2 regions of the Holdemania sp. genome follow, and region 2 is predicted to be linked to the other one. Evidence: predicted binding sites of a transcription regulator. Region 2 holds the regulator's gene; the other holds the start of a gene.

Region 1 (4,798 bases), on a different contig from region 2:
CTGAAGCAGGCAGATTCCACCCGGCAGATTGTCCGTTAACATCGCCATCTCATCGTTGCGTTGGCGCAGCTGACGAATCTGCGTCTCCAATTCAGCCTGACGTTCTTTCACAGCGTGGATATCGGCAAATCGAAGCAGGATCGCAATGCGGCCCTGATCTGTCAGAAAGCGGTAGCCCTGACATTGCCGCCACAAAGCCGTTCTGTCCCTGCGCACAAACCGCAGAGGCATCTGAAATTCATCGCCATGCTGAAACGCGTCTTCACATTGGGTTTTCATCGTTCCGACATCGTCGGGAACCAGGATCAGATCAAGCTGATTCCGACAATGAGCATAGAATTCTTCGTAGGTGAATCCGAGTTGCTTCAGCAGCGGGGAACTGATATAAAACAACGGCATGTTGGCTTCCAGATACACACCGGCCATCTCCGCCTGCAGCGCCGGTTCCGCCATTGTGAACAGCCGCGGATGGGCAGTGAAAAGTTGCGGCTGCGGCGAGAAGACCCGCGAGGCAGGCAGATCGAGGTCCAGCCGCACATAGACGGGCCGGGGTAGTTCTTCCAACGTTGCCCGCAGCTGCAGACAGGCGGTCTTCCCGTCGGGATAGTCCAGCTCAAAGGCGGCGAACAGGGCGCAGAGATGGGGCTGTTCGCGCAGGACTTCCAGACTGATCCAGCGGATCTGCACAGGCGGGAGGGTCTGTTTATAGTAGCGGTTTAACGACAAAAGCAGATCGTCGCGGCCGGCAATCATGTCCGGATAGAGCCCGCGGCAGATCAGCGCTTCGCTCAACGCTTCCTTCAATGCCGGCCAATCCCGGCAAAGAAAGACGGCGTCCACTAATTGTTCAAAGGCTTCGCGTAATTTAACTGTATTTTTTTCCATGATCGGTTTGCCTCATTTTCGATATCCGTGCGAGTTTGATTCTCATTTAATAATATAAGGATAGCATAACCCCGGGGCAAAAACCAGCGCGGGGTCAGCGCGGACAGCGAATTTTCGGGAGCGGCAGGGGGCGGATAAAAAAACGGGCAGACTGAGGGTGGGCAAACCGGTCTTGAGCGGCAAAGTTTCACTTCACTCGCCTTGAATTCAAACGATGGGAAAACAGGCGGAAATCAGTCGGATTGAAGGAAGCGGCAAGAACCGGCCATAACATAAAAAAAACGTCCGCAGAGAACCTGCGGGCGATTTAAGAGCTCGGTGGATGGGAAACGGGGATTGGAAATTCGTGCAATCTTCGCAGCGCTATTTTTGTTTATGCACCAGATCGTCGATCAAACCGTAATTCTTTGCCTCTTCGGCGCTGAAGTAGCGGTCGCGGTCGCTGTCTTCGCTGATTTCCCGCAGACTGCGGCCGGTGTCGCCGGCTAACAGTGTATTTAAGCGCTGGCGGATCTGCAGGATATGCTCGGCGGCAATCTTGACGTCGGCGGCCTGTCCCTGGACGCCGCCCAGGGGGGCTGGTGAATCATGATCTCACTGTTGGGCAGGGCATAGCGCTTGCCGCGGGTTCCTCCGGCTAACAGGACGGCGGCCATACTGGCAGCCATGCCCATGCAGATCGTCGATACGTCGCAGCGGATCAGCCGCATCGTATCGTAAATCGCCAGCCCGGCGCTGACGCTGCCGCCGGGGGAATTAATATACAGCTGGATATCCTGAGACGAACGCGAGGCCAGGTATAACAGCTGCGCGCACAGGCTGCCGGATACCGTGTCGTCAATCGGCGAGGTCAATAAAATGATCCGCTCCTTCAACAGACAGGAGATCAGATCGTAAGCCCGTTCGCTGCGGGCGGACTGTTCAATAATCGTAGGAATTAAGGTCATGGAGAAGACTCCTTTCCTTTTACAGTATGCCAGAATTCAGCGGATCAATACCTCGATGAAAAAAAATTGTAAAACCGTCAAGTGAAGTCATTCACAATTGACATTTTATGCCTTAAACACTATAATTAAGTCGTGTCATAAGGAGGTCTATAAAATGACAGTAAAAGTTGCGATTAATGGTTTTGGACGTATCGGACGTCTTGCTTTCCGCCAGATGTTTGTAGCCGAAGGTTATGAAGTTGTAGCCATCAACGATCTGACAAGCCCTAGAATGTTAGCTCATCTGTTGAAATATGATTCAGCTCAGGGCCCTTTCACAGGACATACAGTTGAAGCGAAGGAATCTTCGATCGTTGTCGACGGACACGAAATCGAAATCTATGCGAAGGCTGACGCGAAAGAACTGCCTTGGGGAGAACTGGGCGTTGACGTCGTTCTGGAATGCACAGGCTTCTATACATCGAAGGCAAAGGCTTCCGCTCATATCGAAGCCGGCGCGAAGAAAGTCGTCATTTCCGCTCCTGCCGGAAACGATCTGCCGACGGTTGTCTTCGGCGTTAACGAAGGCGTTCTGACAAAGGAAGACACCGTAATTTCCGCGGCTTCCTGCACCACGAACTGCTTAGCTCCAATGGCGAACACATTGAACAAATACGCTCCGATCGTCAGCGGCATCATGACGACAGTTCATGCTTACACAGGCGATCAGATGACTCTGGACGGCCCTCAGCGTAAAGGTGATCTGCGTCGTGCTCGCGCGGCTGCGATCAACATCGTTCCAAACAGCACCGGCGCTGCCAAAGCAATCGGTCTGGTTATCCCGGAACTGAACGGCAAGCTGATCGGCTCTGCTCAGCGTGTACCGGTTCCGACAGGCTCCACAACGCTGCTGGTTGCGGTTGTTAAGGGCAAAGATGTTACGAAAGAAGGCATCAACGCTGCGATGAAGGCTGCTTCCAACCCGTCTTTCGGATATACGGAAGAAGAACTGGTTTCCAGCGATATCATCGGTATCACTTATGGTTCTCTGTTCGATGCAACACAGACCATGGTTACCAAGATTGACGACGATACTTATCAGGTTCAGGTTGTTTCCTGGTACGATAACGAGAACAGCTACACAAGCCAGATGGTTCGTACAATCAAATACTTCGCTGAACTGTAAGAGCGAAAGTCAAAGGCATAAAGAAAGCGGCTTTTCCAAAGTCGCTTTTTTTTGCGCTTTTTTGTGGAAAAAAATAAAAATTTGACAGGAAATCCCCGGTAAAAACGGACTTTGCGGTCCACAGCGGTTGACAATCGGAGTGAAAACAGGGATGATATTAATGGATTTTTATGGCCCTTTTTATATCACAACAGAGGAAAGGAGTGCTGGACATGAATAAGCTGCCTGAAAAATTAACACAGCTAAGAAAATATAACGGGTTTTCACAACAGACTGTCGCCGAGAAAGCGCAGGTTTCGGTTCTGGATTATATGGCATGGGAGAACGGAAGAGCGATTCCGGATGTGGATCATCTGATCTTATTAGCGGAATGCTTCAATGTCAGTCTGGATGAGATGGTCCGCAACGAAGCGGTGAAGCTTCCGGAAAAGGATCTGCATGAAACACTGGATATTCCATTTATGAAGAAGCCGGAGGAGGAAGTGCCTGCCCCCCCGCTGATCAATGAGCCGATTCCGCCGCAGGAAAAGCTGGGTCAGACGCGCGTCATTCCGGCTGTGAAAGATCTGGAGAAGACCAAACCGCTGAACGTTGTTAAAGAATCCCCGGTATCGCCGCATGCCGCCGGTACAGCCCGGCCGAAACCCGGACCGGCCAGCGTCAAAAAGAAGAAACAGACTCAACTGATCGGCGCGGCTGTGGGGATCGGATTAGGCGTGCTGCTTCTGATTCTGGCGCTGAACAGCTTGAGTGGCGGAAAAAAGGAGAACGTCACCAACATCATGACCGCGGAAAATCGGATTGCGGCGGGCGAGGAGTTCACGCTAGTGCTGAATACCGACGGGACGGTGAAAGGCCAGGGCAGCAACGACGAAGGTCAGCTTGACGTCGGCAGCTGGGCGAACATCACCTCCATCAAGGCGGGAGCACGGCACAGCGTCGGCTTGAAGAAAAACGGCATGGTCGTCGCGGCCGGCAGTTCCCGGCAGCATCAGACCGAAGTCGGCGAATGGAGCGGGATCACGGCCATTGCGGCAGGTGAAAATCACACGCTGGGATTAAAAAAAGACGGGACTGTTGTCTGCACTGGCGACAACAGCGCTAAACAATGTGAAGTTTCTGAATGGAAGGACGTTGCGAAAATCGCCGCGGGCGGAGATATCAGCGTCGGCATTACCCGGGAAGGAAAAGTTCTGACCGCCGGCAGCAGCGCGGATGTATCCTCCCTCACCGACGTGCAGAATGTCGTGATCAGCGGCGATACGTTGTTGATTATAAACAAGTCCGGAGGCCTTGACTGCATCCCGGGCAAAACCGGCGTCTGTCCGGCGAAGACGCCGTCGAACATCACGATGGCCGCTGCTTCCGCAGAGCACGTCCTGCTGCTTGGCAGCGATGGCACGGTGAGCGCCGAAGGCGATAAGGAATACGGCCGGCTGGAAGTTGAAGCATGGAAAGATGTGATCGCGGTTGCCGCGGGAGACAAGCATTCCGTCGGTTTGCTGAAAAATGGCAGTCTGGTTGCATCCGGAGATAACAGCCGCGGTCAGAGCGAAATGAACGATAACCACGAAGAAGAAAAACAGCTGGAGGCGGTTAAAAATATCACGATCAGTCAGACTGGCGATCAGATCAAAATCAGCTGGGATAAAGTGGAAAACGCGGATTACTATGAAGTCAGCGCCGCTTTGAAAAAGGAATATTCGGCCAAGATCGACGGAACTTCCGTTTCCTTAAATGGAAATTTGTTCGAGGATGGCAAGCAGGTGACTTTCAGCATCGTCGCGTATTCGCGGCAGGA
Region 2 (4,798 bases):
CAAGTGACACTGAAGAAAGGATGTGAACAAATGAAGCTTGAATTCATAACAGAAACACCGCAGGAAACCAAAGCTCTCGGTGAGAAAATGGGAAGTTTATCCAAGCCCAATATGGTGTGGACGATGAGCGGGGATTTAGGCGCCGGCAAGACGACGCTGACCCAGGGGATTGCCCGGGGACTAAGAATCACCCGCACTGTCAGCAGTCCTACTTTTACGATATTGAAGATTTATCAAGGCCGTTTGCCATTGTATCATTTTGACGCCTATCGTCTGGAAGGGACGCATCAGGAACTGGGTTTTGAGGAAATGATCGACGGCGAGGGCCTGACGGTTATCGAATGGCCGGAATATATGGAAGACCTGGATCAAACGGAACCGCTGCGGATTACGCTGCGTCGCTTAGGCGAGAATCGCCGCCAGATCGTTTTGGAAACCGAAAATGAAAAGTATGTCGAATTGATGGAGGCATTAAAATGATTACTTTATGTATGGATACCAGCAGTAAGTTTCTGGTGCTGGCTTTGATTGAGAATGATCAGCTCATCGGCAAACGCTGCCTGTCTTCCTGGAAGCGACAGTCGGAAATGATCTTTCCGCAGTTAACCGCATTGCTTGAGGAATGTCATTTGACGCCGAAGGCGATCAACGAAGTCGTAGTGACAAAAGGACCGGGCAGCTACACCGGCGTGCGGATCGCGATGACGGTCGCCAAGGTGTTATGCTCTACGGCGCATTTACCACTGTATGCGCTGCCGACGTTGGAACTGATTGGGGCTGGAAAAGAGAAAGCTGGCGTACTGCTGGACGCCCGCAGCCAGCGTGCTTATTTTGGATTTATTGAAAAGGGAAAACTGATCGGTAAAGAAGACGTGCTGCCGCTCAGCGAGATTCAGGCGCGGATTGAAGAAGCCGGCGATTTAGAACTGGTCGGTGATTGTTCCCTGTTGGGGTTGGAAGATTGTTATCCCGATCTGGCAGAAGCTTTCCTCCTTGCGCGGCCGCAATGGCAGAAGGTTGAGAACGTTCATCTGTTAGTGCCGGAGTACCTGAAATCGGCCGACGACTATCTGGTAAAAAAAGCATGATCCGGGAAATGACGCTGGACGATTTAGAAATTGTCTGCGAAATGGAGCTGCGGTTGTTTAGTTCGCCCTGGCCGCGGGAAAGCTATGAATATGAGTTAAAGGAAAACCCATACTCTCATTTATTTGTGGCTGAAAACGAAGCAGGAACGATTGTCGGCTATGCCGGCGTCTGGACGACGTTCGATCAGGCGCAGATCACGACAATCGGCGTGGACCTTCCTTACCGCCGTCAGCATTGGGCTTCGCGGCTGATGGATCACATGATCAACTGCGCCGCAGAGAATGGCTGCGAAATGATTTCGCTGGAGGTTCGCGTCAGCAACGCCCCAGCTTTGACCTGTTACAAAAAATATGGTTTTGAAATTATCAATATCCGGAAAGGTTATTATCAGGATAATCATGAAGATGCGTATTTGATGATGAAACCAATAGGAGGGAATTTATGAAACGGAATTTAATCCTGGCGATTGAGTCCAGCTGTGATGAAACAGCCGCCGCGGTGGTGGAGGATGGCTGTAAAATCTGTTCCAACATCGTTTCTTCACAGATTAACGTCCATAAAAAATACGGCGGCGTTGTGCCGGAGGTCGCTTCGCGGATCCATGTTGAAAATATTTCCGTTGTGATCGAAGAAGCGCTGGTTCAGGCTGAAGTAACAATGGATGATATTTTGGCGATCGCGGTAACGCAGGGACCCGGTCTGGTCGGCTCGCTGCACGTCGGCGTCCAGGCTGCGAAAACCCTGGCCTGGTATTACGATAAACCACTGATCCCGCTGCATCACATCATCGGGCACATCTATGCCAACCGCTTCGTCGACGAACTGCGGTTCCCGATGATTGCGCTGGTGGTGTCCGGCGGTCATACCGAGCTGGTCTGGATGAAGGATGAATGGTCATTTGAAATCCTCGGCACAACGCAGGACGATGCGATCGGCGAGGCTTACGACAAGGTTTCCCGGGTGATGGGAACCGGATATCCGGGCGGCCCGGTCATTGATAAAATGGCGAAACAGGGACATCCGCATTACACCTTGCCGAAGCCAAAGACGGAAAAACCGCTTGATTTCTCCTTCAGCGGTCTAAAATCAGCGGTCCTGCAGCTGATCGACCGGGAAAGTAAAAAAGGTGAGGAGCTGAACAAGGAAGACCTTTCCTACGCTTTCCAGGAAGCGGCGCTGGACACGCTGCTGAAAAAGACGATGCAGGCGGTCAGGGAATTTAAACCGAAGCAGGTTGTGCTGGCAGGCGGCGTGGCGGCCAATTCGCGCCTGCGTGAGAAAATCTCGGAGATGATTCAGGAAACGCCGGAGGTTCATCTGACGATTCCGCCGTTATGGTGCTGCACGGACAATGCCGCGATGATTGGCGCCGCGGGATGGACGGCGTATACGCACGGTTTAAACGGCTCGTTGGACATCGCCGCGAACCCGTCGATGGAAATTGAAACAAGTTCAATTCATTAAATCATTCACAATTTAAAACAAGTGTGCTAGAATAATGCAGAAGGGGTTGATAGTATGCCAACAAAGTCAGTCCCTAAGGCTACACTGCAGCGTTATCCAATCTATCTGAAAGCTTTACGCAAACTCAAAAATTCCGGCGTAACCCGGATCATGTCCAAGGAGCTTTCGGAATATGTGGCTATTGAGTCCACGACGATCCGCCGGGATTTCTCATTCCTGGGATCGCTGGGGAAGCAAGGTTATGGCTATGACGTTGACCGCCTGATTGAAATATTCAACGAGCAGTTGGGCATGGGATTCGATGAGAAGATTATTCTTGTCGGAGCAGGCAACCTTGGGAAAGCTTTAATGAATTACAATCGCTGGAACCATGTTGTCGGCGAGATTGTATGTGCCTTTGACATCCGTCCGGAGTCTGTCGGGAAGACGCCAATTCCGGTTTACCACGTTGATGAAATGAAGGATAAGATTCCAGAAGGTTGTCGAATCGCGATCCTGTGCGTTTCGTCGAATGTTCAGGACGCAGCCGATCGTTTGATCGAATGCGGCATTACCGGGATTGTTGATTTCTCGCATGAGCATTTCCAGGTTCCCAAGGGAGTTCTGGTCAAGCCGATCGACGTTGTATCCACGATCCAGGAATTGGTTTTTGAAACCAACAATATGAAAAAGTAGAAGGCAGCGAAAAGAGAACGATCCTATTACTGAAGCACAGCGAGCCGGGCAGGGTGAAAGCCGGAGTTCAGTCAGGGAATGCGGAACACTCTGGGAGCCGGATCGGAGAACTGACAGTAGACGATCCCGTCGGCGGCGTTAACGCACCCTGAGGCCCGATGATTTTGCGATCATCCGGGTAAATGAGGATGGCACCACGTTGTTTAACGTTCCTTGATCAGGAACGTTTTTTTATTCATAAACAAACAAAAGGAGAAAAGTATGCTTACATTCATGACCGTCAGAGAACTTTACGAGATGGCCTGTTCCGGCAGCACCATGGAAACCGATCAGATCGAGTATGCCCAGCTGCAGGGATGGGTCAGAACCAACCGCAACAACGGCTCCATCGGATTTATCGAGCTGAACGACGGAACGTATTTCCGCAACGCCCAGCTGGTTTATTCTTCCGATCTGGCCAACTTTCAGGACGTGTCCAAATATCTGACCGGCACGGCGCTGACCGTCACGGGAAAAGTCGTGCTGACGCCGCAGGCAAAGCAGCCGTTTGAGCTGCAGGTCACAGAAGTGATTTTGGAAGGCGCCTGCGACAACACCTATCCGCTGCAGAAGAAACGGCATTCATTTGAGTATCTGCGCGAGATCGGACATCTGCGTCCGCGCAGCAACACCTTTAACGCGGTTTTCCGCGTCCGTTCGGTCCTGGCGATGGCGATCCATGAATTTTTCCAGGATCAGGGTTTTGTTTATGTCAACGCACCGATCATCACCGGCAACGACGCAGAAGGCGCAGGCGAGGTCTTTACTGTCACTACCCGTGAGGATGGCAACTACGAAGAGGACTTCTTCGGCAAGAAAGCAAACCTTACAGTTTCCGGTCAGCTGCAGGCGGAAGCGTTTGCGATGGCTTTCCGTGATGTTTATACCTTTGGCCCGACCTTCCGTGCGGAAAACTCCAACACAACGACCCATGCTTCTGAATTCTGGATGGTCGAACCGGAAATTGCGTTCGCAGATCTGGAAGATGATATGGATCTGATTGAAGATATGATCAAATACTGCATTCAGTACGTCATGGACAACTGTCCGGAAGAAATGAAATTCTTCAACCAGTTTATTGACAACACGTTATTGGAACGGCTGAATCATGTGCTGAACAGCGAATTCGTCCGGATGCCATACACCGAAGCGATCGATCATCTGTTGAAAGCCAGGAAAAAGTTTGAAAACCCGGTTTCCTGGGGAATGGATCTCAACACGGAGCATGAGCGCTATCTGTGCGAAGAAGTTGTAAAAGGTCCGGTCTTCCTGATCGATTATCCGAAGGATATCAAAGCGTTCTATATGCGGATGAACGATGACGGGAAAACTGTGGCAGCCTGCGATTTACTGGTGCCGGCAGTCGGTGAACTGGTCGGCGGTTCTCAGCGTGAAGAACGGCTGGAAGTGCTGCAGAGCCGAATGAAGGAAATGGGTGTTCATGAAGACGGACTGCAGTGGTATCTGGATCTGCGCCGCTATGGTGGCTGCCAGCATGCGGGCTTTGGTCTGGGCTTTGAACGATTCATCA

Evidence for each region. Region 2 encodes Rex, which represses fermentation and respiration genes when NADH is low (regulators of the CRP and FNR family bind a similar motif). Its sites were predicted from a motif close to GTGAANNNNTTCAC; they were not measured.
Region 1: a site for Rex is predicted at 1,914-1,927, ahead of gap (type I glyceraldehyde-3-phosphate dehydrogenase). Genes of this name have one in related genera too.

What each region holds. Positions count from the first base shown of each region.
Region 1 is NZ_CFQZWI010000011.1:7,068-11,865, reverse strand. Features, by position in the region: gene AC5OW4_RS03415 (GGDEF and EAL domain-containing protein) at 1-885, opposite strand, end outside; gene AC5OW4_RS03410 (ATP-dependent Clp protease proteolytic subunit) at 1,249-1,404, opposite strand; gene AC5OW4_RS03405 (ATP-dependent Clp protease proteolytic subunit) at 1,383-1,832, opposite strand; gene gap (type I glyceraldehyde-3-phosphate dehydrogenase) at 1,987-2,997, shown strand; gene AC5OW4_RS03395 (helix-turn-helix domain-containing protein) at 3,210-4,798, shown strand, end outside.
Region 2 is NZ_CFQZWI010000145.1:216-5,013, reverse strand. Features, by position in the region: gene tsaE (tRNA (adenosine(37)-N6)-threonylcarbamoyltransferase complex ATPase subunit type 1 TsaE) at 31-480, shown strand; gene tsaB (tRNA (adenosine(37)-N6)-threonylcarbamoyltransferase complex dimerization subunit type 1 TsaB) at 477-1,088, shown strand; gene rimI (ribosomal protein S18-alanine N-acetyltransferase) at 1,085-1,534, shown strand; gene tsaD (tRNA (adenosine(37)-N6)-threonylcarbamoyltransferase complex transferase subunit TsaD) at 1,531-2,553, shown strand; gene AC5OW4_RS14275 (redox-sensing transcriptional repressor Rex) at 2,608-3,228, shown strand; gene asnS (asparagine--tRNA ligase) at 3,490-4,798, shown strand, end outside.